Regions from separate parts of the Streptomyces sp. NPDC056231 genome, predicted to be linked through region 3. Evidence: riboswitches for the same ligand, from Rfam matches in the RefSeq annotation. Region 3 holds a riboswitch; each other region holds the start of a gene.
What was found. Region 3 has a riboswitch for cyclic di-AMP ahead of ACNPQM_RS03770 (M23 family metallopeptidase). Riboswitches for the same ligand answer to the same signal wherever they lie in the genome.
Positions count from the first base shown of each region.

Region 1: it holds a riboswitch for cyclic di-AMP, as region 3 does, so the genes downstream of both, ACNPQM_RS18275 (transglycosylase SLT domain-containing protein) here and ACNPQM_RS03770 (M23 family metallopeptidase) in region 3, are expected to answer to the same signal.
Region 2: it holds a riboswitch for cyclic di-AMP, as region 3 does, so the genes downstream of both, ACNPQM_RS12590 (C40 family peptidase) here and ACNPQM_RS03770 (M23 family metallopeptidase) in region 3, are expected to answer to the same signal.

Region 1 is NZ_JBLVKW010000021.1:2,528-14,402, forward strand. It holds gene ACNPQM_RS18265 (FUSC family protein) at 11-1,237, shown strand; gene ACNPQM_RS18270 (DUF5996 family protein) at 1,436-2,389, opposite strand; cyclic di-AMP (ydaO/yuaA leader) riboswitch at 2,961-3,146, shown strand; gene ACNPQM_RS18275 (transglycosylase SLT domain-containing protein) at 3,151-3,918, shown strand; gene ACNPQM_RS18280 (GMC oxidoreductase) at 4,291-5,937, shown strand; gene ACNPQM_RS18285 (carboxymuconolactone decarboxylase family protein) at 5,941-6,420, opposite strand; gene ACNPQM_RS18290 (dihydrodipicolinate reductase) at 6,417-7,496, opposite strand; gene ACNPQM_RS18295 (hypothetical protein) at 7,666-8,385, shown strand; gene ACNPQM_RS18300 (MFS transporter) at 8,637-9,833, opposite strand; gene ACNPQM_RS18305 (DeoR/GlpR family DNA-binding transcription regulator) at 9,908-10,666, shown strand; gene ACNPQM_RS18310 (nitroreductase family deazaflavin-dependent oxidoreductase) at 11,181-11,627, shown strand; gene ACNPQM_RS18315 (DUF6381 family protein) at 11,809-11,875, shown strand, end outside.
Region 2 is NZ_JBLVKW010000011.1:165,820-172,922, reverse strand. It holds gene ACNPQM_RS12620 (class I SAM-dependent methyltransferase) at 1-195, opposite strand, end outside; gene bioD (dethiobiotin synthase) at 335-1,030, opposite strand; gene ACNPQM_RS12610 (adenosylmethionine--8-amino-7-oxononanoate transaminase) at 1,032-2,336, opposite strand; gene bioB (biotin synthase BioB) at 2,329-3,507, opposite strand; gene ACNPQM_RS12600 (8-amino-7-oxononanoate synthase) at 3,652-4,794, shown strand; partial or broken gene ACNPQM_RS12595 (LysE family transporter) at 4,852-5,067, shown strand; gene ACNPQM_RS12590 (C40 family peptidase) at 5,110-5,583, opposite strand; cyclic di-AMP (ydaO/yuaA leader) riboswitch at 5,587-5,773, opposite strand; gene ACNPQM_RS12585 (hypothetical protein) at 6,089-6,397, opposite strand; gene ACNPQM_RS12580 (ATP-dependent Clp protease proteolytic subunit) at 6,405-7,040, opposite strand.
Region 3 is NZ_JBLVKW010000003.1:14,396-26,270, reverse strand. It holds gene ACNPQM_RS03785 (SPFH domain-containing protein) at 1-643, shown strand, start outside; tRNA gene ACNPQM_RS03780 (tRNA-Met) at 743-816, shown strand; gene ACNPQM_RS03775 (PP2C family protein-serine/threonine phosphatase) at 1,045-2,199, shown strand; cyclic di-AMP (ydaO/yuaA leader) riboswitch at 2,631-2,783, shown strand; gene ACNPQM_RS03770 (M23 family metallopeptidase) at 2,795-3,883, shown strand; gene ACNPQM_RS03765 (aldo/keto reductase) at 4,039-4,983, shown strand; gene ACNPQM_RS03760 (PrsW family intramembrane metalloprotease) at 4,988-6,550, opposite strand; gene trmB (tRNA (guanosine(46)-N7)-methyltransferase TrmB) at 6,667-7,476, opposite strand; gene lhgO (L-2-hydroxyglutarate oxidase) at 7,469-8,725, opposite strand; gene ACNPQM_RS03745 (sporulation protein) at 8,884-10,410, opposite strand; gene ACNPQM_RS03740 (asparagine synthase-related protein) at 11,465-11,875, shown strand, end outside.

The sequences.
Region 1 (11,875 bases), on a different contig from region 3:
GGAGAGTGAAATGCCCGAACTCTCCGCACCCGTGATCAAGCTCGTACGGCAGACCACCGAGCCTGTCGCGGCGCAGACCCTGCGCTCGACGGCGGCCGCGGTCATCTCCTATGTCGTCGCGGTGTGGACCCTTCCTCAGCCGGTACCGCTGACGGCTCCACTGACCGCGCTCCTTGTCGTTCAGGTCACCCTGTACGCGACGCTCACCACGGGCATCCGGCGCGTCAACTCCGTCGTCGTCGGGGTGCTCATCGCCATCGGCTTCAGCGCACTGGTGGGTCTGAACTGGTGGAGCCTGGGTCTGACGATCTTCAGCTCGCTGATCATCGGACGGATGGTGCGAGTGGACGAGTTCGTGCCGGAAGTCGCCATCAGCGCGATGCTCGTCCTCGGTGTCTCCCAGGTCGCAGCCACCGCCTGGGACCGCGTTCTGGAGACCCTGATCGGTGCGGGCGTCGGCCTGTTGTTCAACCTGCTCGCACCGCCCGTATGGGTGCAGAACGCGGGCGTGTCCATCGACGAACTGGCGCGCGAGATGGGAGGGATGTTCCGGGCCATCGGCGAGGAGGTCGGCGGCCACATGTCGGTCGCGCAGGCGGCGGCGAGACTGCACGACGCCCGCAGACTGGACCACGACATCGTGGCCGTCGACGCCTCGCTCCGGCAGGCCGAGGAGAGCCTCTTGCTCAACCCCCGGATCCGGCAGGGCCTTCTGTACCGCATCGTCCTGCGTACCGGACTCGACACACTGGAGATCTGTGCCGTTGTACTCCGTGTGCTGGCTCGCACGCTGACGGACCTGGCCAAAACCCGGACCGGGGAAACCATGTTCCCGCAGGACGTGGCCGAAGCGCTCCGGGAACTCTTCGCGCAGATGGCCGACGCGGTCGAGAGCTTCTCCACGCTGATCACCACCCCGGTGTCCGCCAATGCCGAGGACGCGGAGTCGCGACTTGCCGCCGCACTGGCCGCCAGCCGCGCCACTCGGGACGTGGTGGCCGACCTCCTGCTGGAGGACGTTCAGGAGCACCCCCGACAGTGGCAACTGCACGGTGCGCTGCTCGCCGAGGTCGACCGCATTCTGGATGAGCTGGACATCGACAAACGCGCCGAACGCCTTGGCGAGGAACTCGACCGCCACTCCGCTGAACTGCACGAACGTCATCCCCGGCTCGCCGCACTGCGGCGGCGGCTCGGCAGCCACCGGGCTCCGCAGCCGACAGTCCCGGGAGGGTGAGGGCGAGGCGATGGGACATCCCTTCCCGGCCGGCTTCGAGCCGGGGGAGAACTGGCTCCGGAACAACGAGGCCGAGGAATATGACGAGGGATTGGAGCTGCTCCGGCCCATCTCGCACCCGGTCGCCCAGCCGACCCCGGGTTCCCAGGGCAAGATCCCCGCGGACTGGGAGCGGCAGCAGCACTGGAGCCGTGCTCCTCATCCACCGGCAGGCGTACGGGTCCTCAGGCACGGATCGGTGATCCCGCCGGGACAGGCGAGACGGTCGATGTCCCAGCCGGCGCGCCCCGCTCCGGCCTGATAGGCGCTTTCGTAGAAGGCGAGTACGGCCGCACGGGGATCGCTCTCGGTGCGGACCGCGTCGTACGGCAGCACCGCCAGGTGGCTGCCGCCACGATCCACCCATTGCGCCGACACCGGGGTGAGCGGTTCCTCCGCCAGCCGCGCCGGTTCGGGAGCGGTGTACGAGTAGAACGCGGGCGCGGCGAACTTGTCGTCACCGAACCAGAAACCGAAGCTGATCACTTCCCGGGAGTAGGCCTCCCGCGTCACCGGGTCGATCTGCTCGGGCTGGTCGATCTGACGCTCCGAAAAGCGGGTGTGAGCGATATCGAAGGTGTGCCAGAAATGGTGCACGGGGCTGACTTTCCCCGAAAACCGTGCGGAGAATTCCTCCAGTACCAGCGCCACTTGGCTGAGTACCTGCCAATACCGGTTTGCCTGTTCGGGATTGTATGCCGCGTGCTCCGTGTCCTCGGCGAACGGCCGGTCGGCGTCGGACAGATCGAATGGCTTGGGAAATCTGATATCCACCTCGATACCCAGCGCGTCCAGGGCGGCCATGATCTTCTTGTGGAAGGAAGCCACAGACTGGCCCGAAAGCGGGAACGAGACCCTCACGCCGTCCAGTCTTGTGATGACGAGTTGATGGCCGACGAAGTCGAAGTCCACCGTGAAAATCGGGTTGCCGTCGATCTGCCCCATGGGGCGGGTGGTGATACCCCGGCCAGTGAGGTGAAACGGAACGTTCCACCAGTGGTTGCGCTGGACACTGGCCGCGAGACGGATCTTTCCGACGATCTGCGCGAAGCGGTGGAGCGTCTCTTTGGTGTCATGCCACTCGGCGAGCGGCATGGGTGGGAACAGCTCCATCGCCATCACTTCTCTCGTGCTGCCGGGCGGTCCCGGCGGGTGGGCAGGGCGTTCTTCCGCACCATCATGGCCACCCCGAAGATCTACGGCACCTTGTGCGGCCGCCATGGTGTCGTTCGCGTGAACATGCACGACCTGGCCGGTGGGCGGCCACTCGCGCGCCGCAGTCGGCGCAGGCGGATGACGCGCGACTGCTCCCGGTCGTCTCCCCCGGGTGCCCTTCCCGACGAGCCGGAGCCCGAATGTCTGCCCCTGGCGTCAAAATCTCCTGAATGTCCCAATTTTGGCGATAAAGGGAAGTTGCTTGCCGTGCTGGTGAACGTGCAACCCGCGTTGGTCCGAAGGCTTTCGTGCCGGGCAAATCGCCCTTTTCGGGCCGAGTGGTGAGAGTCACCTTCCGGGCCCGCAGGCGAAGCGGCGCACCGCCCGGTTCCCTTCTGCGCCAAGAAAGTTGGCTTCACGGACCGGGGTGGATTGCGGAAATTTCCGCGACTCGATCTTGTAAATGAATTGTGATCGAGAAATGTGGGCTTGTTCAGGTCGGAGTTTCTCGCCTACGGTCACCGTCAATCCGGATGGAACGCCGAATCCTGCCGCCGTCCGGTAACCCGACCACTCACGTACGGCAGGAGCGGGGGACCCGCGTAAGCCGCCGATCCGGTATCCGGAACGGCTAGGGGTGAAGTCGTATTCCCATACGGCGAGGCAACTCCAGCCTCAACCCGACAGCTCACCTCGTAGGCGACGGAGAGGAATACGTCATGCCCGCACAGGTTAACCACCGTCGTCGTAAGTTCAGTTCGCTGACTCGCGGATTCATCGCCGTGAGCACGGGCGGAGCCGCTCTCACGCTTCCGATGATCGGGGCGACCGTTGCCTCGGCAGCGCCGGCGCAGCCTGTCCCTGCAGCCGTCGCCAAGACGGTGGCGGCCGCTGCCGCCCCCGCCAAGCCGACTGCCGTGCGGGCAGCCACGCCCACCGTCTATTCCGTGATAGCCGGTGATTCCCTTTACAAGATCGCCCTGAGCCATTCCGTGAGCGGCGGTTGGCAGCAGCTGTACAAGGACAATCGAGCGGTCATCGGAGCCGACCCCAGCGTCATTCACGCGGGCCAGAAGCTCACCATCGGCGCCAGCGCGCCCGCGGCAGTCGCGTCCACGACGGCCGCGAGCACGGCCGCTGCCGTCACCGCGAAGCCCGCGACGTACACGAACGACCTCGATGGCTGGATCAAGGAGTCGCTGGCCGTCATGGCCCAGCACGGCATCCCCGGCAGCTACGACGGCATCCACCGCAACATCATGCGCGAGTCCGCGGGCAATCCCCGGGCCATCAACAACTGGGACTCGAACGCCGCCAAGGGCACGCCGTCCAAGGGTCTCCTGCAGGTCATCGACCCCACGTTCCGGGCCTACCACGTGCCCGGTACGTCGATGGACCCCTACGACCCGGTCGCCAACATCACGGCCGCGTGCAACTACGCCGCCGCCAAGTACGGCTCGATCGACAACGTGTTCGGGGCCTACTGACGCCCGGTCGGGTCGATTCGGGCATGACGGGTGGCGAAGGTCCGATGGGACTTCGCCACCCGTTCCCGTCGGTGTCGCGTACGGAGGGCGATTCAGAGGTCGATCCGCATGGCGGCCCGCCCGAGTGTGGGCCTGCTGACCTCGACGAACCCTGCGTGGGCGAAAGTGTCACAGCTGCCGACATGGGGCTCACCCCAGGGGGTGAGGGCACCCGGCCGATCGGGGAAGGTCGCCGGGGCCGGCCCGCCTGACGCGCGGCGTTGTGCATCCGGAGTGCCTCGGTCGGGCGCATGTTACCCATGGGTATGTAGTGACTTAACGCGCGAACAGCAGTAGAACCAGTTTCACTCTCTGGAGAGTGAGGCGTGTCACATGAGTGACTCTACCATGCATAATGCAGGCCCCAGGGGCGTTTCGCGTCGAAGGTTCATCACAGGAACTGGTTCTATTTTAGGAGCCGTGGCCCTCGCGGGTCACACCACCACCGCGGCCCAGGCCGGGGTCGGCTCTGCAACTGCCCCGATCGACTCCGGGGCCCATGTCCCGGCCCTGGTGATCGGCACCGGATACGGCGGCTCCGTCGCCGCACTGCGTCTCGCCCAGGCAGGCGTCGACGTGCACATGATCGAAATGGGCATGGCCTGGGACACCCCCGGCCCGGACGGCAAGATCTTCGCCAACACGACATCCCCGGACAGCCGGTCGTACTGGCTCCGCACCAGGACCAAGCAGCCCCTCAGCAACTTCCTCGGCTTCCCCATCGACAAGAACATCACTCGCAACACGGGGATCCTCGACGCCGAGGAGTTCAGCGGGATCACCGTCTACCAGGGCCGCGGCGTCGGTGGCGGCTCGCTGGTCAACGGTGGGATGGCGGTCACTCCCAAGCGCGAGAACTTCGGAGCCGTCCTCCCGTCGGTGGATGCCGACGAGATGTACGACATCTACTACCCGCGCGCCAATGCCGGGCTCGGGGTCGGCACCATCGACCCGGCCTGGTTCGACACCGCCGCGTGTTACCGGTACGCCAGGGTCGGCCGTGAGCAGGCCCAGCGCGCCGGCTTCCCGTTCGTCTTCGTGCCCACCGTGTACGACTGGGACTACATGAAGCAGGAAGAGGCCGGAGCCGTCCCCAGGTCGGCGCTGGCCGGCGAGATCCTCTACGGCAACAACTACGGCAAGAAGTCGCTGCAGAAAACGTACATCGACCGGATCAGAGCCACCGGCAGGGTCGTCATCTCGCCGCTCCACAAGGTCACTTCGGTCGCCCCGGCGGCCGGTGGCGGTTACACGGTCGTCATCGACCAGATCGACACCGGCGGTGTCACCACGGTCACCAAGACGGTGACCGCCGACCGGGTGTTCTTCGCGGCCGGCAGCGTGGGCACCAGCAAGCTGCTGGTGAAGCTGAAGGCCACCGGCGCTCTCGCCGGCCTGAACAACGAGATCGGTAAAGGGTGGGGCGACAACGGCAATGTCATGTGCGGCCGGGCCAACCACATGTGGGACCCGACCGGCAGCCTCCAGGCGTCCATTCCCACGGGCGGCATCGACAACTGGGCCGCCGGTGGCGCGTTCGCCGAAGTCGCGCCGCTGCCCACCGGGATCGAGACGTACGCGTCGTTCTACCTGTCCATCACCAAGAACCCGAACCGGGCCGAGTTCTCCTGGAACGCCGCGACGGGCACCGTCGACCTGAACTGGCAGACCGCCTGGAAGCAGCCGTCCATCGACGCCGCCAAGACGATCTTCGACCGGATCAACCAGAAGGAGGGGACGATCTACCGGACCGATCTCTTCGGCACCTACAAGATCTGGGGCGACCACCTCACGTACCACCCGCTCGGCGGCGCGGTGCTGAACCGGGCCACCGACAACTACGGCCGCCTGCACGGCTACTCCGGCCTGTACGTCATCGACGGCTCGCTGATCCCCGGCAACACCAGCGTCAATCCGTTCGTCACCATCACCGCGCTCGCCGAACGGAACATCGAGAAGATCATCGCCACCGACCTGTGACGGTCAACGGCCGGGCAGCGCGCACCTGGTGTCGAGGCCCAGCACATGGTTGAGCCGGCCGAACGCCAGCCATGATCCGATGCTCATGCTCAGCTCCACGATCTCGAGCTGGCTGTAGTGCGCGGTCATCCGGGACCAGAACGCGGCGTCGAGGTTGTGGTGATCCAGGGCGTACCGCTCGGCGTATTCGGCGGCCAACCGGGTCCGGTCGTCGAACACGTCGGTGGTACGCCACTGGGTCACCGCGTCGGCGAATTCCTCCTCGACCTTCACGCCGTCCCGTTCGGTTCGCCAGTCGAGGCAGAAGGCACACCCGTTGATCTGGGCGATCCGCAACCGTGCGGCTTCGAACTCGCGCAGTCCCAGGGTCGTGTGGGCGTACACCGACATCGAGAAGTTCGATGCGGCGATCCCGATCCCGGGCACCATCTCACCCCACACGTACTCGATCGCGTCCTTGCCCTCGGGGATGTCGATGTTCATGGATGTCTCCTTCCGAGCCTGCCGACTGCTGGGCGCAGCGGGACGTCGAGCGCGTCGTACAGTCCTGGTTGCGCGTCCACGAGCCAGTCGATGGCGCTCACGAGCCGGCCGACCGCGGTGGCGTTCCCGCCCGCGGACCTGTTCTCGCCCTCGTCGGTGGCCTCGACCGTGACCTCGATGCGCGGGCGGCCCTCGATGATGACTCGATGTGCGCCGTCCCCGTCGGGCGGCTTCGGCCAGTCCGGTGCGCAGGAGGGGTGGATGCGCGTGATGTGCTCGATGACGATGCGGGGTTCGCCCCCGACGATGCCCTGCACTTCGAACCGCACGGCGCCCTGGGTGCCGGCTTCGAACGTGCCCATCGTCCTGGTGCTCACCGTGGCGTCGAGCGGGTGCCGGTCCAACGTCTCGCGGATGTCGTCGAGTTCGGCTCCCAGGGCCCTGGCCATCAGCCGTATCTGTCCACCCCACACCATGGTCGGGACGGTCGGTGCGAGCATCAGCGGCTCGTACTCCATCGGCTGGCCCATGCCGACCAGGTACCGGACCGATTCCTCCTGGTCGTAGGTGGAGTAGTCGAAGATCTCCTGACAGCGGATCACGTCCACGGAGGTGCCGAGTCCGCTGATCAGCAACGGGAGGACGTCGTTGCCCCAGCCGGGGTCGACACCGGAGACGAACAGTGAGCCGCCACCCTCCGCGATGGCGGCCAGCACCGGATCCCGCAGCTCCGGCGGGGCGCCCAACTGGTCGTACAGTGCGTACAGTGCGGGGGTGACGACCACGGCCCCGGCCCGGATCGCCCTGCTGATGTCGGCGAGGGCCTCGTCGGGGCGGATGTCGCCGGACGCGGCGTACACGACGGCCCGGGGACCGGTGGCCAGCACGCCATCGACGTCGGCGCCCGCCATGACCCCCAGCGGACGACCGAGCCCACCGAGTTCGCCCGCGTCGCGTCCCACCTTGACGGGGTTGTGGACGAGTACGGCGGTGAGTTCGAGCGCCGGATGGGCCTCGACTGCGCGGATCGCGGCGCGGCCGACGTTTCCCGTGCCCCAGACAACCGTGGAAATCATGCGCGGAGGGTAGCGACAGGGCCTATCACTTCCTAGTGCCGCGACGCGACGAATTCGCCGGGCGGGGCAGGGGAGTCGGCGGCCACCACGACGCCGCTCGGGCCGCGCCGGCTACGTCGTCACCGAATGGGGCACACCTCCGGGCCGGCGCCTGGGGCATGATCGCGGTGTGACCGAGGAACGGGATGCTGGAGCGAGCGCAGGCGGCGACGACGCACGCGCCTGGGACGAGCGGCTGGGCTGGGCGTTCGGATTGATCTCGGACGACCCCGAGGAACGGGCCACGGCGGTTGCGACTCTGGCCGTTGCCAGGAAGAACGCCCAGGACGCGCTCGACCGATTCAACGAGTTGTGGTGGCTGACGCTTCCGCTGGGGACGGAGGAGCAGTACCGGGAACCGGCTTTCCGGCAGGCGTACGAGAGGTACCACGACGTCTGCAGCCATTCGATCCCCGAGGGCTTGTGGAACCTCCCGGTCGGTGCGGACATCAGGACCTGGCCGGGGCTTCCGTACGCGCTGCTCTTCCTGGAGTGGGAGGCCCGATACCCGCAGGAGTGGACGCGCCACGCCAAGGCCTGGGGCACCAAACAGAGCCTCATACGGGATGTGGCTGTCGTCGGGCATGACGAGACGGTCAGGACGAAACTCATCGACCTGGTCGAGGTCGTCGTCCAGCGGGCCCATCGCTGCAAGGACCGTGAGTACGTGCGCGTTGCCCGGGCCGTGGACTGCGAGGATCTGCGCGGCAGACTCGACACCGCGGCCCGGTCGGACCGTCCATGGGCGCGGTGCCACGCCGGATACGTTCTCTGGCTCCTCGACCACCCCGAGGTCCCCAGCACACGCCATGTCTGGCGCACGTGGCTTGCAGGGGCAACCCGAGGATGAGCCGGGGTGGACGGCTCGTCGCGGAGGGCAGGCCCGCCGAGCTCGCGCATCTGACGCACGTCACGTCCCCGGCGCTGAATAATGCCGGTCATGCCCTCCCTGGTTGCTCCCGCTATTTCCGTCGGCGCTCTTGCCACGTCCGATCCGGTGCACCGGCCACCACGTGGGTCACGGCCGGGGAATGACCGTGTTCGTGAGCGGTGCGGCGAGGACGACGCGGGTGGACAGGGAGCTCGTGCGGTCCGTGCCGGTCATGCCGCCTCGGCCTGCAGACGGCTGGGAGCGCTGTGCGGTGAGCGGAGCAGGCCGGCTGCGCACGCGGCCACGACGCAGAATCCAAGGGGCAGCAGGAAGGTCAGGTTGAGCGGGAGGAAGTGTGTCAGCGGTCCGATGACGGCGGGACCGGCCAGCATGCCGAGATAGCCCAGACCGGCGACACGTGAGACGTTCGTTCCGGCGGTGCTCGGGTCGGCGTGGCCGGCGGCGCTGAAGAGCTGGGGGATGCAGCCGGACAGCCCGGCCCCGAACACGGCCCAACCGGCCAGGGCCAGCGGGATCCAGGTGGAGAACGTGGCTGTCGTCAGCCCGACCGCGGCCAGGGCCGCCCCGTAGCGGAGGATGGCGACGGGCCCGAAACGCATGGCCACTCGGTCGGTCAGCAGACGACCGATGGTCATGGCAGTCGCGAACGCACCGTAGGCGAGAGCGGCGGTGGCGGCGGTGGCGTTCAGGACGTCCCGCAGATGCAGAGTGCTCCAGTCGTTGGCCACTCCTTCGCAGAGCATGAGCATCAGCGCGAGCGCGGCCAGCGCCCAGATGCGGCGGGATGCCCGGTGCACCGGTTGTGTCTGACCGCCGGAAGCCTCCTCGGCAGGGGAGGGGACGGCGTTTTCGGTAGGCAGGAGCCCGCGGGCGGCGAGTGCGGCGACCGCGAGGCCGAGGACGGCCACCGAGCCGAGGGTCGCCGCCGGGCTCCAGCCCCAGCTGAGCGTGCGCGCGCCCACCAGCGCGGCAAGGACGCCACCGATGGAGAACGTGGCGTGGAAGGCGGACATGACGGGGCGTCGGTAGCCCCGCTCGACCTGGATGGCGTGGGCGTTCATGCTGACGTCCAGACAGCCGTTGCCGAGTCCGAGCAGTGCGAGTGCGGCTCCCAGCGTCCACGCGTTCGTGGCCAGACCCGGAAAGACCACGGCCGCGCTGCACAGGGCCGCACTCAGGGGTACTACGACGCGGGCGCCCCACCGATCGGTGAGTGGGCCCGTGATCCGCATCCCCGCGAAGGCTCCCGCGCCGAGGAGCAGCAGCAGCCAGCCGAGCACGGCATGACTGATGTCCACGTGGCGCTCGACAGCAGGGATGTGGACGACCCACATCCCCAGGACGAAGCCGTTCAGGGCGAAGTAGGCGGTCGTGACCAGGCGGCCGGTCCGCAGCGATCTCTCCATGTCAATGAACATATCGAACATCATTGATGTTCGAAAGCTTGCACAGTGAACATCAATGGTGTTCTATCGCTGATGTGGCGAGCACAGATCGACTGAGACGGATCACTGAGGCGGTACGTGACGCGGGCAGTGCCGGCGTCGCGGAGCTGGCCGTTCTGACCGGCGCGTCGGAGATGACCATCCGCCGTGACCTGGAGACCCTGGCCGAGCAGGGCATTCTGGAGCGATACCGGGGAGGAGCGAGGAGCCTGCTGCTGCGCGGCGACGAACCCCCCTTCGGGATGCGGGCGACGGAGGGGCTGGAGGCCAAGCGACGCATCGCTTCCGAGGTTGCGGGGCTGATCGCCGACGGGGAGTCCGTCGTCCTCGACAGCGGCACCACCTGCCTGGAAGTGGCCCGCGCGCTGGAGCACCGCCGGCTGACGGTCATGCCCCTGTCCCTGCACGCGGTGAACGCCCTGACCGGAGCACCGGACCTCACGCTGCTGGTGCCCGGTGGCCGCCCCCGGCCGGGCGAGCTCGCCCTCACCGGCCCGCTCGCCGAGGCATCGCTGGCCGCCCTGCGTTTCGACACCGCGGTCATCGGCTGTTGTGGACTGAACGCCGCGAACGGCCTGACCGCGTACGACTTGGACGACGCCGCCGTCAAGCGGGCCGCGATCGCGTCGGCCCGCCGCGTCATCGCGGTCACGGACGGCGCGAAGCTCTCCCGTACCGCCCTTGCTCTTGTCGCGCCTGCCACCGCACTGCACGCCGTCGTCACCGACGAGGCCGCGCCCGAGGCGGAGGTCGACGCACTGACTGCGGCGGGTGTGCACGTCAGACAGGTATGACCTGAGCGTCAGTTGAACAGTACGCACGTCACGGCGTCTTCCGTCCCAGGCCGGCTCAGCCGTAACGGTCGAAGAGCGATGGAGATGTTCCTTCAGTCTGCTGGTGAGCAGAGCCCGGGTGAGGTCGTCCCGCCCCAGTTCGGGCCAGGGCCCGGCGCCCTTGTCCGTGTCCGGTGCGTAGGCGAGCGCATCCAGCATCCGCGAGTACAGGTGGGCTGCGGGATCGTCGGCCAGGATGCTGCCCTCGGCGACGTAGTGGTCGGCGAACAGGGCTCCGAAACGGGCACCGTGCAGCAGTGCCAAGGCTGTTGAGCAGCGGGCCACGTCCAGGCCTGCAGGCCACTGCAGCTGCGCCGGAGACCGCCCGACTTCTGACCCCGGTCCGGCTGCCGCTGTGACACACATACGGTCCGCGCCCTTGCGACCGGGGAAAGATGAAAGAGTTCTCGGTGCAGTGGGACACGCCGATGTCCGCGTGTCCGCATGTCCGTATGCCGACGATGGGACAGATGCCATGCCTCTCAAGGGTGAGTACGAGCCGAGCCCCGCACAGTGGGTCCGCGATCAGGTCGAGCTGTTCGAGAGCTCGGGCGGCGCGGAGGGGACCACGATGCGTGGTATGCCGGTCGTCATCCTGACCACGCGCGGAGCCAAGAGCGGAAAGATCCGCAAGACACCGCTGATGCGGGTCGAGCACGACGGAACATATGCCGTGGTCGCCTCGCAGGGCGGCGCTCCCCAGCACCCCGTCTGGTACCACAACATCACGGCGGACCCCCGGGTGGAACTCCAGGACGGCCCGGTCCGGCAGGACATGAACGCCCGTGAGGTGACCGGTGAGGAGAAGGTCCTGTGGTGGGGGCGAGCGGTCGAGGCGTTCCCCGACTACGCGGACTACCAGCTGAAGACCGACCGGCAGATTCCCGTCTTCGTCCTGGAGCCGGCGGCCCGGAGCCACTGACCACGACCAGGAGGCGCTGTCCGGGTATCCGCCACCGGGGACCAAGGGAACAGCCGTCGGTGCTGAGCCGTGAAACACCGACCTGCAGTGATTGCGCACGGTCACCCTCCGGGGTGCGGCGGAGAGAGGGCACTGATTGGCTGCGACGTGTCCCCACCCCCTCCCGTGCCAAGGAGCGATGATGAGCGTTGCAGGCGAGTCCGCCAGTCGTGCGCAGCAGACGCAGAACGAGGTCCGTGAGCTGAACG
Region 2 (7,103 bases), on a different contig from region 3:
CGGATAGTGGGCGAAGTTCAGGCCGTTTCCCGCACCTATCTCGATGATGCGTCCGGACAGACCGGCGAGCAGATCCGAGCGAATGGCAGCCATCCCGGCCTTGGTCTCCGCCGCCACACTCATGCGGGCGTAGAAACGGGCGAAGACCGGGTGGTGCACCGCGTCCTTCGGGATCTTCGTGCTCCGCAGATGCATGACGGACCTCCTCGACAGGACCGGCTGCACCGGACTGCTCGGTCGGGCGGGGCCGCCCGACCGGAGCTGCCCGACGTGAGAAATCCGGCCGGTAAAGTACGGCTACTTTGATTCTGCCCCGTCCTGGGCCGCTCAGCCGCTAGTCGGCGGTCCGGTTCCCGCCCAACTCCGGGGTCAGCCAACTTGCCGCCCTGGCACGGAATTCGGCGGGTGTGAGGGTGCCCGCGCCCGCCGGTACGGTGCCCAGGAGCGGCGCGCCCGCCGCCACCGGCAGATCGACGAGATTGCAGCGCGCGGCCAGATCGGGTTCGGCGGGCATGCTGCCCACGACCACGCCCAGGCACTCCAGCCCGCGCGCCCGCAGCGCCTCCGAGGTCAGCGCGGTGGAATTGAGCGTGCCGAGCCCGGCGGGTACCACGACCAGGACCGGGGCTCCGAGCAGCCGTGCCGCGTCCGCGAGCGTGGCGCCTTCGTCGTCGAACCGTACGAGCAGCCCTCCCGCGCCCTCGACCAGCACCAGATCGTGCTCGGTGGCCAGTTTCTCGGCCGCCTCCGCGATCTGTTCCGGGCGCACGGGCGCCAGGCCCGCCCGTCGCGCGGCCGTGTCCGGCGCCAACGGCTCGGGGAAACGGGCCAGTTCGAGGCCGGTCACCGCCTCGCCGGCAAGCCTGCGCACCTCGAAGACATCGCCCGGCTCGCCCGGCGCAACGCCCGTCTGGGCAGGCTTGAGCACGGCCACCGAACGCCCGGCGGCGACCGCCACCGCGGCCACGGCCGCCGTGACGACCGTCTTGCCGATCTCCGTACCCGTACCGCTCACCATCAGTACCGACATCTCAGCCCTCCCGCGCCGCCGCGCACATCGCACGGCAGATACGCGCCAGATCGTCGCCGTCCGTCACATACGGCGGCATCGTGTAGATGAGGTCCCGGAACGGGCGCAGCCACACGCCCTCACGGACCGCGGCCTCGGTGGCCGCCGCCATGTTCACGTCGTGATCGAGCTGTACGACGCCGATGGCGCCCAGAACGCGTACATCCCGTACACCTGCGATCGCACGAGCCTCGGCCAGGCCTCCCAGCAACCCCGCTTCCAGGCGCTTGACCTCCTGCTGCCAGTCCTGGCCGAGCAGCAGATCGATCGAGGCGAGGGCCACCGATGCGGCCAGCGGATTGCCCATGAAGGTCGGCCCGTGCGCGAGCACCGGGACCTTGCCGCGCGAGATACCGTCCGCCACCCGCGAGGTGCAGAGGGTTGCCGCCATCGTCAGATAGCCGCCGGTCAGCGCCTTGCCGACGCACATCACGTCGGGCGAGACCCCGGCATGCCCGGCGGCGAACAGTTCCCCGGTACGCCCGAAACCGGTCGCGATCTCGTCGAACACCAACAGCACGTCATGGGCGTCGCACGCCTCGCGCAGCACCCGCAGATAGCCGGGGGAGTGGAACCGCATCCCGCCCGCACCCTGCACCACCGGCTCCACGATCACCGCGGCCAGCTCGTCGGCATGCTGCGCGATCAGCTCCCGCAGATGCTGTACGTACGTCTCATCCGGTTCCTCGTCGAAGCCGCCCGGCGGCTCGTCGGCGAAGACCTGTCGCGGCAGCACCCCCGACCACAGCTCATGCATTCCGCCCTCGGGGTCGCAGACCGACATCGGCTGCCAGGTGTCCCCGTGGTAGCCGCCGCGCCAGGTCAGCAGCCGCTGTTTGGCGGGCTTTCCGGTCGAGTTCCAGTACTGCAGACACATTTTCACCGCGACCTCGACCGACACCGAACCCGAGTCGGCGAGGAAGACATGGCGCAGCGGCTCCGGTGTGATCTCGACCAGCCTGGCGGCCAGCCGCACGGCGGGCTCATGGGTGAGCCCGCCGAACATCACATGGCTCATCCGGTCCAGCTGGCCACGCGCCGCCTCATTGAGCACCGGGTGGTTGTAGCCGTGCACCGCCGACCACCAGGACGACATGCCGTCGACCAACTCGTTCTGCCCGTAAGCTGGTTCGGCGAGCCGGAGACGCACCCCGGACGCGGACTCCACCACCAGCGGCTCCTGCCGGCCCGGCATCGGGCCGTACGGATGCCAGACGTGGTCCCGGTCCAGGGTCCGCAGCTCGGCTGGGGAGAGGGGTTCAGGCATTGGGTGCGAGATCCGTTCCCGCGCCACGACGGCGGACCGCCACCAGATCCGTTCGCGCGCCCGGCACTTCGGCCTCGGTGTCCCCCGGTTCGTCGGCCACGTCACCGCAGGGCACACAGCCCCCCGTGTGCGAGCCGCAGCCGCCACCGGTCTCGGCCGCAGCGTCCGTACGGTGCCGGGGCAGCGTCGTCGTACCCGCGCCCTCCACCTCGAAACCGGCGTCCGCGATCATGTCCAGATCCGCCTGTCCCGCTTGGCCCTCACTGGTCAGATAGTCGCCCAGGAAGATCGAGTTGACCAGGTGCAGGGCGAGCGGCTGCATCGAGCGCAGATGCACTTCGCGGCCGCCCGCGAGCCGGACCTCGACATCCGGGCAGACGAACCGGACCATCGCCAGAATGCGCAGACAGCGCTGCGGGGTGAGGTTCCACTCCTTGGCGAGCGGGGTCCCCTCGAACGGGATCAGGAAGTTCACCGGAACCGAGTCCGGGTCCAGCTCGCGCAGCGAGAAGACGACGTCGACCAGATCCGCGTCGCTCTCACCCATCCCGGCGATCAGCCCGGAGCACGCCGAGAGCCCCGCGGCCTGCGCCTGCTGGACGGTCTCCACCCGGTCCGCATAGGTGTGGGTGGTGGTGATGTCCCCGTACGTCCCCTCGGACGTATTGAGGTTGTGGTTGTACGCGTCGGCGCCCGCAGAACGCAGCCGGTCCGCCTGCCCGGCGGAGAGCAGACCGAGGCAGGCGCACACCTCGACGCCCTCGTTCTGTTCCTTGATGGCTTCGATCGTCTGCGACACCCGGTCGACGTCCCGGTCCGTCGGACCGCGGCCGCTCGCCACCAGACAGACACGCTTCGCGCCGCCCGCCACCCCGGCGGCGGCGGCCTTCGACGCCTCGTCCGGTTTCAGCCAGGTGTACTTGAGGATCTCGGCCTTCGAGCCGAGCCGCTGCGAGCAGTACGAGCAGTCCTCGGGGCAGAGCCCGGACTTGAGATTGACCAGATAGTTCAGCTTCACCCGTCGGCCGAACCACTGACGGCGCACCTTCCCGGCAGCGGCCACCACTTCGAGCAGTTCGTCGTCCGAGGTCGCCAGCACGGCGAGTGCTTCTTCGCGGGTCGGCAGCTCACGCCGCAGCCCCTTGTCCACCAACGTGTTCAGGAGGTCCATGGTCATGATCCTGGCTTACGGCACCCCCCGCAGCCAAGGAGGAACCGGACAATAGAGCCCACAGAGTGTGTGTGTATTGCCACACCATGACGGGCCGCACCCCCGGTTAGGGTCTGTGGGCTGCCTACAAAAGGGACCGCCGACATGTCCTTCGCCCCGTTCGACTGGATCGATGACGAGGCGCGCCGCCGTGCGGATGCCGGGCTCGTCCGTACCCTGCGCCCCCGCCCTGCCGAGCCGGAACTGCTGGACCTCGCGAGCAACGACTACCTGGGCCTCACCCGCCACCCCGAGGTGACCGCGGCCGCCGCCGAGGCCGCGTACCGGTGGGGTGCGGGCGCCACCGGCTCCCGGCTGGTCACCGGTTCCACCGCGCTGCACGCCGACCTCGAACGCGAACTGGCCGAATTCTGCGGTTTCGAAGCGGCCCTGGTCGTCTCCTCCGGCTACGCGGCCAACCTTGCCGCGCTCACCGCCCTCACCGGTCGTGGCTCCCTGATCGTCTCCGACGCGGGCAATCACGCCTCCATCGTGGACGGTTGCCGCCTCTCCCGGGCGGACACCGCCGTCGTACCCCACGCCGATCCCGCAGCCGTCGCCAGGGAGCTGCAGGCGCATTGCGGCCGCGCCCTGACCGTCACCGACTCGGTCTTCTCCGTCGACGGAGACGCCGCGCCGCTGCGGGAACTGGCCGATGTCTGCCGTACGGAGGGCGCCGCGCTGCTCGTCGACGACGCGCATGGCCTGGGCGTGCTCGGGGAGGGCGGGCGCGGGGCCCTCGCCGCCGCCGGTCTCGCGGGTGGTGACGGGATCGTCACCACCGTGACCCTCTCCAAGTCCCTGGGCAGTCAGGGCGGAGCGGTCCTCGGGCCGGCCCGGGTGATCGACCATCTGGTCAACGCGGCCCGCACCTTCATCTTCGACACCGGGCTCGCACCGGCCGCGACGGGCGCGGCTCTCGCGAGCCTGCGCCTACTGCGCCGCGAGCCGGCACGCGCGGGCAGGGCCCGTACGGTCGCCACCGCACTGTACGAACGGCTGACCGCGGAAGGGCTGACCGCCGTACGCCCCGACGCCGCAGTCGTCTCGGTTCGGGCGCCTTCGCCGGACGCGGCGGTGCGCTGGGCGGCCGACTGCCGCGCGGCTGGGATCGCGGTGGGCTGCTTCCGCCCGCCGTCGGTCCCGGACGGCATCTCGCGGCTGCGGCTCACCGCACGCGCCGATCTGACGGAGGTGCAGATCGCGGCCGCGGTGGCCACCATCCTGCGGACCGCGCCACTGACCTGATCTGACCTGACCGGCAAGCCGATCGGACCGTCATTCGGACCCTGGGGCGGCGCGCGGCCGCAATTCGTCTCTGACGGGCAGCCGCCCCTCCCCAGGATTTTGCTGCGCGTCCCGCGGCTCGCGCTGATCTGGTTCCCGTCCGTGGCGCTCCTGGTGGACCGCCTGGGCCGGTGGCTGCGCCGGCCGCGTACCGCCCGCGCCATCGAGGGCGGCAGCGGCGCGGCGCTCGCCGTGCTGGGGCTGTTTCTGGTGACTGGCTCCCTGGTGCACTGAAGCACGTGGTGAATGGGGGAGCCGGAGGAGGGGCGGAGGGGATCAGCGAACTCGTCCGTACCAGACGCTCCTCGTCCAGATCTTCTCCAGCCGCACGACGGAACCGGTTTTCGGGGAGTGCCAGATCTTCCCTCTGCCGGCGTAGATGCCCACGTGGTAGACGCTGCGCCCCCAGTGGAAGAAGACCAGATCGCCGCGTTTCCGTTTCGACGCCGAGACGTGGCGGGTCTTGTTGTACTGCTGCTGGGCCGTGCGTGGGAGCTTCTTGCCCACCTTCTTGAACGCGTACTGCGTCAGCCCGGAGCAGTCGAAACGGTGGGGGCCGGTGGCCCCGTACCGGTACGGCGATCCTTTCTTCGACGCGGCGATCTTGAGTGCCTTCGTTGACCGCGTTGCGGGCTGGGCGTCGGCCACGGCGCCGGGGACGATCACGGAGCCGCCGACTGCGGCAAGCGTCAGAACCGTGGCAGTGCCGGCCCGGGTGATCAGAAACGGGACATGAACCTGCGCATTCATGCGCAACCCTTCGTCAGCCGCCTGTGAAGGATGACCTGTCGGGTTCGGGCTGGCGAAGTTGCCCGGCCGCGCGATACGGCTTCACCCCGAGGGGCGACCGGATGCCCGGTCGACCCGTTGTGCTCGGGTCCTCCACTCCTGCCGATCCACTTCTGTCGACCAGTCATCCGGGCGGCGGCAGGACTCGGCGTCCGCCCGGACCGCCTCGCCGTGGTGGCGGGGGCTTGTCGTCCCACGGATCTTGACTCACGCGCTGGTGGATTTTCGGAGCAAAACAGCGATATGGAAGATTTGACATCGATGGTCTGTTTGGGTGGTTAGAGGGTGATTTGTGTACCCGTCAGGCATCCTCCAGCGGTCTCGTACCAGCAGGGGAACGGCATATTTCGCTCACCGTCCACGCCGGCGGCGCAAGTCGAGTCGTCCCTCTCGCGGGGGATTCCTTGCGCTGGATGAGCGATAAATGTCGATCACCACGCCGGGCGTGTCGCCGACGGAGAGATGATCAACTCATCGGGGCCGGGGGCACGGTGACCCGTCCGGCCCGCCGTTCTCCGTCCAACACGCGCAGTGCCTGCGCCAACGTGGCGGCGTGGATCTGTGCTTCACCCCGCTCGTGCATCAATGTGAGCGCGTCCCGCAGGGCGCCCGCCCGCGAGGCGAGTGCCTGGGCAGCGCGCAGCGCACCGTAGGTGTCGCTGCCGCGGGCAGGGTTGATCCGGCCCAGCTGGTCGAGCACTTCCAGGTAGCAGTCGATGAACTCGGCCTCGGCGCGCGTCAGTGCGGGCAGCGGCGGGAGGTGGGGTGGCTGCATCAGTGGTTCACCTCGCGCTGTTCCGCGGGAGCGACGTCTTGCGGTTCTCCAGGACGTGGTCCACCAGTCCGTACGCCTTGGCTCCGGCGGCGTCGAGGATGAGGTCGCGCTCGAAGTCGGCGGCGATCCGCTCGGTGCTGCGGCCGGTATGACGAGCCAGCATGCCGGTGAGCAGCTCGTGGACGCGGGCCAGTTCCCGCGCCTCGATCTCCAGATCGGACGGCTGGCCCTGCACCGGCTCCGGGAGTTCGGGCTGCTGGACGACGACCCTGGCCCCGGGCAGGGCGTGCCGCCGGCCGGGAGCGCCCGCGGCGAGCAGGACCGCCGCGCTGGAGCCGGCCTGGCCGAGGCAGAACGTTTCCACCTCGCAGGTGAGGTACCCCATCGTGTCGTAGATGGCGGACATGGCGCCGAATGAGCCGCCGGGGGAGTTGATGTAGAGGGAGATCGGCCGGTCGGGCGCGGCGTGCTCCAGATACATGAACTGCGCGATCAGGTCGTTGGCGGCGGTGTCGTCGACCGCGGTGCCGAGGAAGACGATGCGCTCGGCGAGCAGCTTGGAGTACGGGTCGAGGGTGCGGGTCCCGTCGGTCGTGCGCTCGGTGAACTCGGGCAGTACGTAACGGGCGGCAGGGCGGAACATGGCGAGGCCTCTCCTCCGGTGTCTGTACGCGGCCTGCGCGGGCATCTGTAAAAAATGTACAGG
Region 3 (11,875 bases):
GGCCGACCAGGAGGCGTCCGAGCGGGAGCAGCAGGCCGCGGCGCTCAAGGCCGAGTACGAACGGGACACCGCGATCAAGCGGGCCGGCTTCCTCGCCGAGACCGAGCAGTACAATGCCCGCGCCGCCCAGGCCGGACCGCTCGCCCAGGCCAGGGCCTCGCACGAGGTCATCGAGGAGCAGACCACACTGGCCGAGCGGCAGGCGGCGCTGGCCGCGCAACGGCTGGAGGCGGAGGTCAGGCGTCCGGCGGACGCCGAGGCGTACCGGCAGCGCACACTCGCCGAGGCCGCCCGGGACCAGGCGAAGTTCCAGGCCGACGGCAATGCGTACGCCGAAAGGACGGTCGCCCAGGCGCAGGCCGACGCCAACACCGCGCGTGCCGCCTCGCTCCGGGACGGCAATCAGGAGCTGATCGCGGCCAACCGGATCGTGGAGAACCTGCCCGCCCTGGCCGACGCGGCCGCCCGCGGGATGTCGGGGGCCGACCTCACCGTGCTCAACGGCACCAACGGTGTCAACGAGATGGCGGCGGGCGTGGTCAGCCAGGGGCTGGCGATCCTCCACGCACTCCAGCGCGGTGCGAACACGGTGAAGCCGGTGGTCCACGCGAAGCAGGCCCCGCACATCACCGACTCGAACTGAGATTCGGCGCCTCGGGGCAGTGGTGGGAGCGGACAAGCGCAGGCGGATCGGTGGATGGTCAACCGCCCGTCCCGGATGGCGTAGAGTTGTGTTCACCGACGCGGGGTGGAGCAGCTCGGTAGCTCGCTGGGCTCATAACCCAGAGGTCGCAGGTTCAAATCCTGTCCCCGCTACTGAAAAATCAGGCCCGGCACGCACAGAGCGTGCCGGGCCTGATTTGTGTTTTCCGTCCCCCCTTCGGCCGATGCGGAGTCGCCGCGCAACGCCGCTCCGGCAAGCCTGGTCAGTGAGGTGCGGCGCCGCCTGCAGCCAGGCATGTACCGGGCAGGAGGCCGTGGGGCGTATCTGGCAGGAGACCGCAGGAGCCGCTGCGCGTACCGGGCAGGAGAGCACAGGTGGGGATGGCGGAGAGGCCGCGCGGAGTGCGGGGCGGGGGCGACAGCCCTTCCCGGCGGATCGTCCGCGCGCTGCCGACGCTGCTGATCGTCGCCGGGCTCGTGTTCGACATCCTCACCCCGCCGCCGTTCACCGCCGTGCCGCTGTTCGTGGCGGCCCCGCTGGCCGCCGCACCGTTCTTCTCACGGGCGAGCACCGTCCGTATCGGCGCCGCCTCGCTGCTCTCGATCCTCGTCCTGCGGATCGAGAGCGGCACGGTGCTGCAGGTCGTGCCGTCCCTCGAGGTCGTCACCGTGCTCACCGCCTCGGTCCTCGCCCTCTTCATCAACAGAGTCGTGGCGCGAGGCAATGAACAGCTGGCTTCGGCGCGGGTCATCGCGGAGACCGCCATGCGGGCCGTGCTGCCGGAGCCGAACGACTGGATCGGCGGGCTGCAGGTCGCCGCGCGGTACGAGGCGGCGCAGGCGGACGAGTTCGTCGGCGGCGACCTGTTCGCCGTGGTGGACACCCCGCACGGCGTGCGGCTGGTGGTCGGAGACGTGCGGGGCAAGGGGCTCGACGCGGTCGAGGCGGTGGCGGTGATCATCGGTGCGTTCCGGGAGGTCGCCGAGCACGAGGCTTCGCTGGAGGACGTGGCGCAGCGGCTGGAGCGGGCGCTGGCACGGGAGGGGGAGCGACGCGGCGGGATCGATCCGGTGGAGGGGTTCGTCACCGCCGTACTCGCCGAGATCCCGCACGGTGGTGCCGAGGTGCGGATCGTCAACCGTGGCCACCCCGAGCCGCTGCTGCTCCACCCCGACGGAAGGGTGGAGCTGCTGGTGCCGAGCGTGCCCGCGCTGCCGCTCGGCATGGGGCTGGGAGTGTGGCCGGACCTGGCCGACGCCTGGGGTCTGGCCGCCGGGGCGACGCTGCTCTTCTACACCGACGGTCTCTCCGAGGCGCGCGACAAGCATGGGGTGTTCTACGACCCGGCGGTCCGGCTGCGTGGGCGGATCTTCCCCGGGCCCGAGGAGCTGCTGTCCGCGCTGACCGATGACGTACGGCAGCACACGGGCGGCAAGTCCACCGACGACATGGCGCTGGTCGCGGTCGTACGGCCCGCGGAGGGGCAGCCGGCGCGGCGCAGGACCGTGAAGATCGTGAGGCGCGGGCGGGAATGAGACGCGGCTGTGGTGAGCGGACGGGACAGCCCTTGGAGGAGCTCACAAAATGGGCGCCCGGCTCGCGACGCCTGGCACGCACGCTCGCTGCGTTGTCGGGCTCGCCCCGATACGACCGGTATCGGGGCGACCCTCCACCTTGCGATCGCACGCACCAGACGCCGCGAGCTGATCGGACTCCCACTTTGTGGGCTCCCCTTAGGCCACCGTGCGTAATCGAAGAGTGTCGCTCTGCATAACGTTTGACGCAACGTCAGAAAAACAGTAGTGGCTGAGTCCGGGTCAACTCGCCCGATTCCGACCGGTTGTGTCCAGTAAAGTCCGGGCCAAAACCGTGAACGATCAATGGGAACAGCTTGGAATCAGGCCTGGGTGTCTATTAACGTTCGATAACGCAGCGCGGTCGTCCCAGCCGTCGTCAGTGGCGGCACCGCGCGCGAGCGCCGAATTCCGCAAGGGAACCGGGGAACCACCTTCATGGGGTGAATCGGGCATCTCTGTCTCGTGAGAGGCAGAGGAATCCGTAGGAGACCTTCCTGCTCCGAACCCGTCAGCTAACCCGGTAGGCGAGAAGGAAGGAAAGGAGTGCGCCCCCGTGGCGTCCAACAAGCCTGCCCCCGAAGCCCCTTCCCGGTTCGGCTCCGACTTCACCACTGAGTACGCGCCCGGGACGGACACCGAGTTCGGGACCGAAGGCCTCGGAGAGACCGACCGGACCTGGGAGGAATGGAACCCCACCGAGGAGTCCATCCGCCCCGTACGCGGCAGGCACCGCGTCGCCAAGCAGCGCACCGGGCTCGCCCGTAGCTCCACGGTTCTCGGCGTCGGCGTCATCGCGGCCGTCGGCGCGGGCGGCATGGCCACCGCGCAGAGCAAGCCGCCGGTCTCCATCTCCCTTCCCGATTCCCTCGCGGAAAAGCTCCCCGACGCCAACTCCCTCCCCGGCGTGGGCGCACTGTTCTCCGAGGACTCCGCCGCCGACCAGGCCCAGACCGACGCCGCACCGCTGACCAGCGCGGGCATCACCACCGCCGAGGCCGACCAGGGTGCCACCGACGCCGGCGAAGCGCTCCGCGCCCGCATCCTCCAGCAGGCCGAGCAGCAGCAGAGCGCCGCCGACGCGGAGGCCAAGGCTGCCAAGGAGAAGGCCGCCGCGGAGATGGCGGCGGCCGAGGCGAAGCAGAAGCAGGACGTTGCCGCGGCCAAGGCCGAGGCCGCGAAGAAGAAGGCGGAGGCAGAGGCGAAGGCGAAGGCCGAGGCCGAGCGGCTCGCCAAGCTGGCCGCCAGTTACGCCATCCCCACTTCCTCGTACACGATCACTTCGACCTTCGGCCAAGCCGGTTCGATGTGGTCCTCCGGCTACCACACCGGTCTCGACTTCGCGGCGCCGACCGGCACCCCGATCAAGGCCATCCACACCGGCACCATCAAGTCGGCGGGCTGGTCCGGCTCCTACGGCTACCGCACGGTCCTGGAGCTCGAGGACGGTACGGAGCTGTGGTTCTGTCACCAGTCGTCGATCGACGTCAGCGTCGGCCAGAAGGTCACCACCGGTGAGACCATCGGCCGCGTCGGCGCCACCGGAAATGTGACGGGTCCCCACCTCCACCTGGAGGTCCACACCCCGAGCGGCACGGACATCGACCCGATGACCTGGCTGCGCGACAAGGGCCTCACCCCCTGACCCGATGAACGCGGGCCGGTCCCACCGGCCCGCCACCGATCCCCGGCAGTCCTGACGCTCACCCCCCGACGTCAGGGCTGCCGGTCTGTTTGGCCACGGCTTTCGCGTGCACCATGCATGGAATAGCGGCACGGCTGGAATCCGTTGATCCTCTTATGACCACTCTCCGCAGACTCGGCTCTTCCGACCTTCAGGTCTTCCCGCTCGCCCTCGGCGGCAACGTCTTCGGCTGGACCGCCGACGAGGCGCAGTCGTTCGCCGTCCTCGACGCGTATGCCGCGGCGGGCGGCAATTTCATCGACACCGCCGACGCGTACTCCGCCTGGGTCCCGGGCAACGAGGGCGGCGAGTCGGAGACCGTCATCGGCAAGTGGCTCGCCGCGCGATCCAACCGGTCCGACATCGTCGTCGCCACGAAGGTCGGCGCCCACCCCGCGTACAAGGGGCTCTCCGCGACCACCATCAAGGCCGCGGCCGAGCAGTCGCTGCGCCGGCTCGGCACCGACCACATCGATCTCTACTACACGCACTTCGACGACGAGACAGTCCCGGTCGAGGAGATCATCACCGCCCTCGACCGGTTGGTGAAGGACGGCAAGGTGCGCGCCATCGCCGCCTCCAACATCAGCCCGGAGCGGCTCCAGGCGTCCCTGGACTTCTCCGAGCGCGAGGGGCTGGCCCGTTACGTCGTCCTGCAGCCGCACTACAACCTCGTCTCCCGTGACACCTACGAGGGTGAGCTCCAGGACACCGCCGCCCGCGCCGGTCTCGCCGCCGTCCCGTATTTCGCCCTGGCCTCCGGTTTCCTCACCGGCAAGTACCGTCCGGGCACGTCGGTGGAGAGCGCCCGGGCCGAGAAGGCCGGCGGTTACCTGGAGTCGGAGCGGGGCCGGAAGGTCCTGGCCGCGCTCGACAAGGTGGCCCAGGAGCGCGACGCCGAGATCGCGACCGTCGCCCTGGCCTGGCTGGCCGCCCGTCCGACCGTAGCCGCCCCGATCGCCTCGGCCCGCACGGTCGAGCAGCTGCCCGCGCTGGTGGCCGTGGCCGGCCTCCGGCTGACCGAGCAGGAGCTGGCGGAACTCACCGAGGCGTCCGCCTGACCCGTCACCAGGGATGCTGGGGCGGCCGGTTCCCGTAGCGGTGCTGTCCGTGGGGCGGCTGGTGATACGACGGCCCAGGGGGTGACAGGTACGGGTTGTGGCCGCCGTACGGCGGGTACTGCTGCGGAATCGGCGCCGGGGCCGGGTACCGCGGGCGCAGGCGGCCCGTCGCCTGTGCCGCGTACGCCAGGGCGGGGGCGGCCACCTCCCGGCGCTGCCAGAGGTGGTGCAGCAGTTCCAGTTCACGTGCGGTGAAGTCCGGTTCCGCCGCCCCGCGGCCTGCCCGGCGGCGCAGGAACGCCAGGGACGTGGCGAACGACTCGTACTCGGCGACCGCCCGCGCCGCCGCCTTGCCGCGCGCCTTGGCCTGCGCCTTGGCGTGGCTCCGTACCTGAGCCGCGATCCGGCTGTGAGTGCCGTGGGCGGGGCCGTAGGCAGGGGCGTACCCGTGACCCAGGGCTCCGTACCCCGATTGCGCGTGCCGCTGGCGCGCCAGGTCCCGGGCCAGGCCGCGGGCCCGCATCGAGGAGAGCGCGAGCGGCTCGGCCGGGGTCAGCCAGCCGGCGGCCGCGTACGCGGGCAGTTCGGTCGCCAGGGTGCGCAGCTCCCGCTGGCGCGACCAGATCGCCAGCCAGGTGACCAGTCCGAAGACCGGGACCATGAACACCCCGTACACGACATAGAAGCCGTACGGGCCGAACGTCCCCGAACCGTTCCACAGGGCGTGCATGCCCATGGCGAGGATCAGTCCGAGCAGCGGCAGCGCGATGCGGCGGATGCGGTGGCGGGGTGCGCTGAGCGCCGCGAAGCCGAAACCCAGGCCGGTCAGCACGGTGAAGAGGGGATGCGCGAACGGCGTCATCACCCCTCGTACGAAGAAGGTCGCGGCCGTCACCGACGCCAGGCCCGAGTTGCCGATCTGCTGGTCCTCGCCGAACGCGTTGCCCAGGTAGAGGATGTTCTCGGTGAAGGCGAAGCCCGTCGCGGTGAAGCCGGCGACGACGACGCCGGCGACGACACCGCCGAAGTTCCGTCGCCGGAACAGGAAGATCAGCAGGACGGCCGCCGCCTTCGCGCTCTCCTCTACGACCGGCGCGATGACCGTGGCCCCGAGAGTGTCCGCGCTCGCGGGGTCCGCGGTGGCCGTCGCGATCCAGCGGGTCGCGAACGAATTGGCGATGATCGCGACCAGGGCGGCGGCGCATGCACCCCAGGCGAAGGCGAACAGCAGATTCCGCCAGGGTTCGGGTTCGACCCGGTCCAGCCAGCGGAACGCCGTCATCAGGAGCGGGACGGGCAGCACGGCGAGACCCAGCCCGACCAGGAACCCTTCGGTGCCGGTCTGGGCGCGGACCAGGGCCAGGATCACCAGCCCGCACAACGCGAGCACGGTGAAGACAGCGGCGATACGGAAGGTCTTGCTCCGCCAGACCATGCCGACGCGGCGCGGACGGTAGCGCCACTGGCCCCGTTCCGGCACGGCTGCCAGGATCTCGCCGACCCGCTGCTCCTCGAGGAGCGGGACGGCCGGCTGCGACTGTTGCTGCTGGACAGACCCGTCGGACACCCCATGACCCTAACGAGGGGGACCGACAGCTGACCATGGGGCAGTGCGGTGCGCGTACCGCCCCTGAGGGAATCTGCAGCTCCGCCAGAGGTGAGGAGCCAGTCGCGGTGGAAAGGTCAGCTGCGGGCGAAGAGCAGGTCGTGCACGACATGGCCCTTGTCCAGGCCCTGCCCCTCGAACCGGGTCAGCGGACGGAACGCGGGCCGCGGTGCGTAGCCGCCGTCCGCCGCCGTGTTCTCGAACAGGGGGTGCGCGGTGAGCACCTCGAGCATCTGCTCGGCGTACGGCTCCCAGTCGGTCGCGCAGTGGAGCACGGCGCCCGGCTTCAGCCGCTGCGCCGCCAGGTCGAGGAACTCCGGCTGGATCAGCCGCCGCTTGTGGTGGCGCTTCTTGGGCCACGGGTCGGGGAAGTACACCCGCAGCCCGTCGAGTGCGGCCGGCGGCAGCATCTCGCGCAGCAGGATGATCGCGTCACCGTTGGCCACCCGGATGTTGGACAGTCCGTTGCGGTCCGCGAGACCGAGCAGGTTGCCCTGGCCGGGGGTGTGCACATCGACGGCGAGTATGCCGGTGCCGGGGTCGTCGGCCGCCATCTGCGCGGTGGCCTCGCCCATCCCGAAGCCGATCTCCAGCACGACCGGAAGCCCGTCGAACAGCTCGGGCAGGTCGAGGACCGACTGCCCGTCGATGTCCAGGCCCCACTTCGGCCAGAGCCGCTGCAGTGCATCCTCCTGGCCGGGCGTGACACGGCTGCGGCGCGGCTGGAAGCTGCGGATCCGGCGCTCGTGGTGCGACCCGGCCGGGTCGGCGGCGGGTCCGCCGGGGAAGCGCGGTTCCTGACGCAGCCTGCGCTGCCGCTCGAAGGCTGCGGCGCGCAGATCGTGGGCCTCGTCGGACTCGGGGGCGGGGTTCAAGGACTCAGACACAGTGCCCCGATTCTACGGCGGGCGGCTTCCACCCCGTTCCCTGTGCCCGGAGCAGCGCCCTGCGTGCCACCTCCCGCCCGATGGGCAGCGAGGCCGTCGCGGCGGGCGACGGGGCGTTCAGCACGTGCACCGTGTGCGGGGCCTCGCGGATCAGGAAGTCGTCCACCAGCGTGCCGTCGCGCAATACCGCCTGGGCCCTGACACCGGACGGGGCGGGGCGCAGGTCGTCCTCCGTGACCTCGGGCAGCAGCCGCCGGACGGCCGCGGTGAAGGCGCTCCTCGACAGCGAACGGTGCACCTCGCCCGCCCCGTACCGCCAGTGTCTGCGCGCGATCTGCCAGGAGCCCGGCCAGGCCAGCGTGTCCGCGAGCTCACGCGGGCGTACGACCGGCCAGCCGTATCCCTCGCGGGCCAGCGCCGGCACCGCGTTCGGCCCGACGTGGACGCCGCCGTCATGGCCCCGGGTCAGGTGCACCCCGAGGAACGGGAAGGCCGGATCCGGCACCGGATAGACCAGCCCGCGCACCAGCTCGGGCCTGGCCAGCTCGTAGTACTCCCCGCGGAAGGGCACGATCCGCATCCCCGGCTCGTCGCCCGCGAGCCGGGCCACCCGGTCGCAGTGCAGCCCCGCGCAGTTGACCAGGACCCGGGCCCGCACGACGCGGCCGTCCGCCGTCCGCACCGCCACCCCCCACGGGCGGCGGTCGATCGCCGTGACCTCCGCCCCGAACCTGATCAGCCCGCCCGCGCCGCGCACCTCGGCCGCGAACCGCTCGGCAACCGCCTTGAAGTCGCACACACCGGTCGTCCCGACCCGGATCGCCGCGATCCCGCGCACCTGCGGCTCGTACTCCGCGATCCCGGCGGGCCCCAGCTCCCGCACCGGCAGCCCGTGCTGCCGGCCGCGCTGCACCAGGGCGTGCAGCCGGGGCAGCTCGGACCGCCCGGTCGCGACGATCAGCTTGCCGGTCACCGCGTGCGGAATGCCGTGCTCCGCGCAGAAGTCGACCATTTCGGCGGCGCCGCGCACCGCATAGCGGGCCTTGAGCGAACCGGGGCGGTAGTAGATGCCACTGTGGATCACCCCGCTGTTGCGCCCCGTCTGGTGGCGCGCCGGGCCCCACTCCTTCTCCAGCACGGTCACCCGCGTGCCCGGAGCGGTCCGCGTGAGGGCATACGCCGTCGACAGGCCGACGATCCCGCCGCCGATCACCAGCACATCGCAGTCGTACGCCGCGTGAGTCATCATCGCGCCACCTCCCACCCCGATAGTGCACTGACCCACTGACATTGCACTCAAACCAGCGGAGGCCAGCGTGGCGCGCGGAATTCCACCTTTGGTCGCCTGCGCGTCGCCCAGAGGACTCCGCGCGGGCATCCGGGAGGTGCGGGCGCCGCCTGCAGCCCTTAGACCGGCGCCACCAGCAGCGGCCGTGCCCGCTCGCGCAGCTCGGCGACGCGTGGCTCGTCCCCGTACGGTTCGAGACGGTGCAGCAGGTCCCGTACGTACTCCGTGGTCCGCGCCGACGAGATGCGGCCGGCCACCTCGACCGCCCGGGTGCCCGCCGCGCAGGCCGCGTCCAGGTTGCCGGACTCCAGCTCGGCGACGGCCGAGACCACCAGCCGCAGCCCGTGCGAGCGCACGAACTCCTCGGTCGGCCGGGACAGCGCCTGCTCGGTGAAGCGCCGCACCTGTCGCGGGGCCTTCAGATCGCGGTAGCACTCCGCGGCGTCGGCGGCGAACCTGTCGTACGAGTAGAAGCCCAGCCATGACGGGTCCGCGTCGCCGTCCCGGGAACGCTCCAGCCAGCTCTCGGCGGCCTTCAGCGCGGCCCCCGCAGCCGCGGCGTCGCCCGCCTTCGCATGGGCCCGCGCCTCCACCAGCCGGAAGAAACTCATGGTGCGGGCGGTGGCGAGCCCGCGGTTGCGTTCGACGGCCGCCTGCGCGAGGTCGACCCCCTCGTCGGCGAAGCCGCGGTAGGTCGCCTGAAGTGACATCGACGCGAGGACATAGCCGCCGAGCGGCACGTCGGCCGCCGCCCGCGCGAGCCGCAGCGCCTGGATGTAGTAGCGCTGGGCGGCCTCCTGCTGCCCGGTGTCGAACGCCATCCACCCGGCGAGTCTGGTCAGCTCGGAGGCGGCGCCGAAGAGCGCCCGGCCCACCTCGTCGCTGTACGAGCCGAGGAGAAGCGGCGCCGCGTCCACCCGTAAGCACTCCGGGACCATGGAGGAGCGCCAGTCGCCGCCGCCGTACTTGGAGTCCCAGCGGCGCGCGTCCTGGGCCGCCTCGCGGAGTTTGGTCACATCGCTGTGGCCGACGCGCAGCGGTGAGATGTCGTTCACGGAGTCCGGTCCCGGCTGTACGGGAATGCCGGGCGCGCCGCCCGGCGCACCCGGCGACGGCTGTGCACCGTGCGCGCCCTGCGTGCCGAGGATCGCCGCCTCGGCCGCCGACGGGTCGCGTGCCACCGACGGATCGGCGGGGGTTATCAGCCAGCGTGAGGCGGGCGTCGCGTACGCGCTCACCGAGAACGAGCCCGCCAGCGACTGCCAGATCCCGCCGCTGCCAGCCCGACGCCCGGCCAGATCCAGCCGGTAGAGCTCGGTCGCCGAACGCACCGCCTCGCCCACGTCGCGCGGGAAGGCCAGACCCACCTCGGGCGCCGGATCCGCGTCCGCGAGCCCGATCTCGTGCAGCGGGACCGGCCGGCCGAGCTTGGCGCCGATCGCCGCGGCGATGAGATGGGGCGCGGAACCCTGCGGCACCATGCCCTTCGAGACCCATCTCGCCACCGAGGTCTTGTCGTAGCGAAGTGTCAGCCCGCGCTGCGCCCCGAGGTCGTTGACCCGCCGGGCGAGCCCGGCGTTGCTGATTCCCGCGAGGGCGAGAACGGTTCCGAGCTTCTCGTTCGGCCCGCGTTGCTCCCTGGACATGCGCCACCCCTCGACACACAGACGGCAGCCGCGTCACCGAGGAGGCGCGCGGCATTCGTACCGTGTTCTCCCCAGGGACGGGCCCCGGCACTCCGGCCGCACACGCATGTGGCCGAGTCCCGAGGAATATGCCTCCTGCCGAGAACCTCAGTAAACCCAGCGTAGTTCGTCGCATCCCTACCGTTAAGGGGCAGACGTCCGTATGGCGGGATTGTTGTCCGTACGGACGGTGGGCTGACGATCGGCGTACGGGGGCGGTCCCGCCGCGGCGATCCGGTCGCCCGGTCGGACCCCGCCCGGACGCCGCCCCGGACCCCGCTCGGCGAGCTCCCTACGTGCTCCTGCCGTGTGGCCGTGCGCCCGGCCGTGCGCTCTGGTCCGGCCGGCGGGGGGAGCGCTTGCATGGGTGCTGCGTGGGTCGGCCCACTGCACTGGACTCAGTGGGCTGGGGGACACTGCCGCCTCATTCCCCGCAGGCGGCGGACCGGTCCGGGAGGCGAACCACGTCTCCCGGACTGTGCGTTCGGCGGGCCGCCGGAGCGGACCGGCCGGCGCGAGGGGGCCGGTACGGGGAGCGGCAGGGCGTCGTCGCGGAGTCGGTCGGGCGACCTCGTGGCAAAGCGGGTCAAAACTGGAGAACCTGCCCACAGGGAATCGGTTCCGGCGCGTGCCGTGCTCTTCGAGAATGGCCGAATGGCGTCGGTCCGCGGTGGTTGGGCCGGGCGATTCGCGGACACCGCCGGGCTGCCGGCCCGCGGTCGGCGGGCAGTTCAGGGGTGGCCGGATTTCAGTTGGTATGACCCGGGGCGGCAAGGAGGGCAACAAGCGGAAGCTGTAAGTCCGTTGTGGTGCTCCGTCGTGCGCGGGGATCGGGTGCCCCCGGACCGCCCTCCGGCTTTTGCCAGGGGCGCATGCGCTTGCGACGTGCGCCCTCCGTAGCCACTCCTGCGCGCCGTTGTCGTGGCAGCATGTTCCGCAACGGCGCTGCGTGTTCTCGCAGTTCTCCCGGTACGAACCAGGTGCGCCGTTTTGTCCACAGCCTGTGGAGGCGGCGATGCGTTGGTTGGTGGGGTGGAGCAGTATCGCCGCGAGCTTCGGCACGGTCGGCGCGGTCGGCGCAGCCGGCGAGGGACGCACGGTGCACCCTGTGGGCTCCCAACTCCTCTGGGGCGATCCCGATCCGCTCTGGGCGGTCGGCGACTGGCGCCCCGACGAGATCAGGCTCACCTCGATCGAGACCGCCGAAGGCGCACCCACCGCCCGCCTCGCGGTCCTCGGCTGCTGCAGCGCCACCGACGAGCAGCTCCGGCGCGGCCTCCTCGCCGCCCGCGGTGGCGCCCTGCGCCATCTCACCGCCTGGCCGGGCAGCTATACGGCCGTCGTCCGGATCGGCCGGAGGATCACCGTCGTCGGGGATCTCGCCGGAGCCCGCCCGGTCTTCTACACGCCCTGGGCGGACGGTACG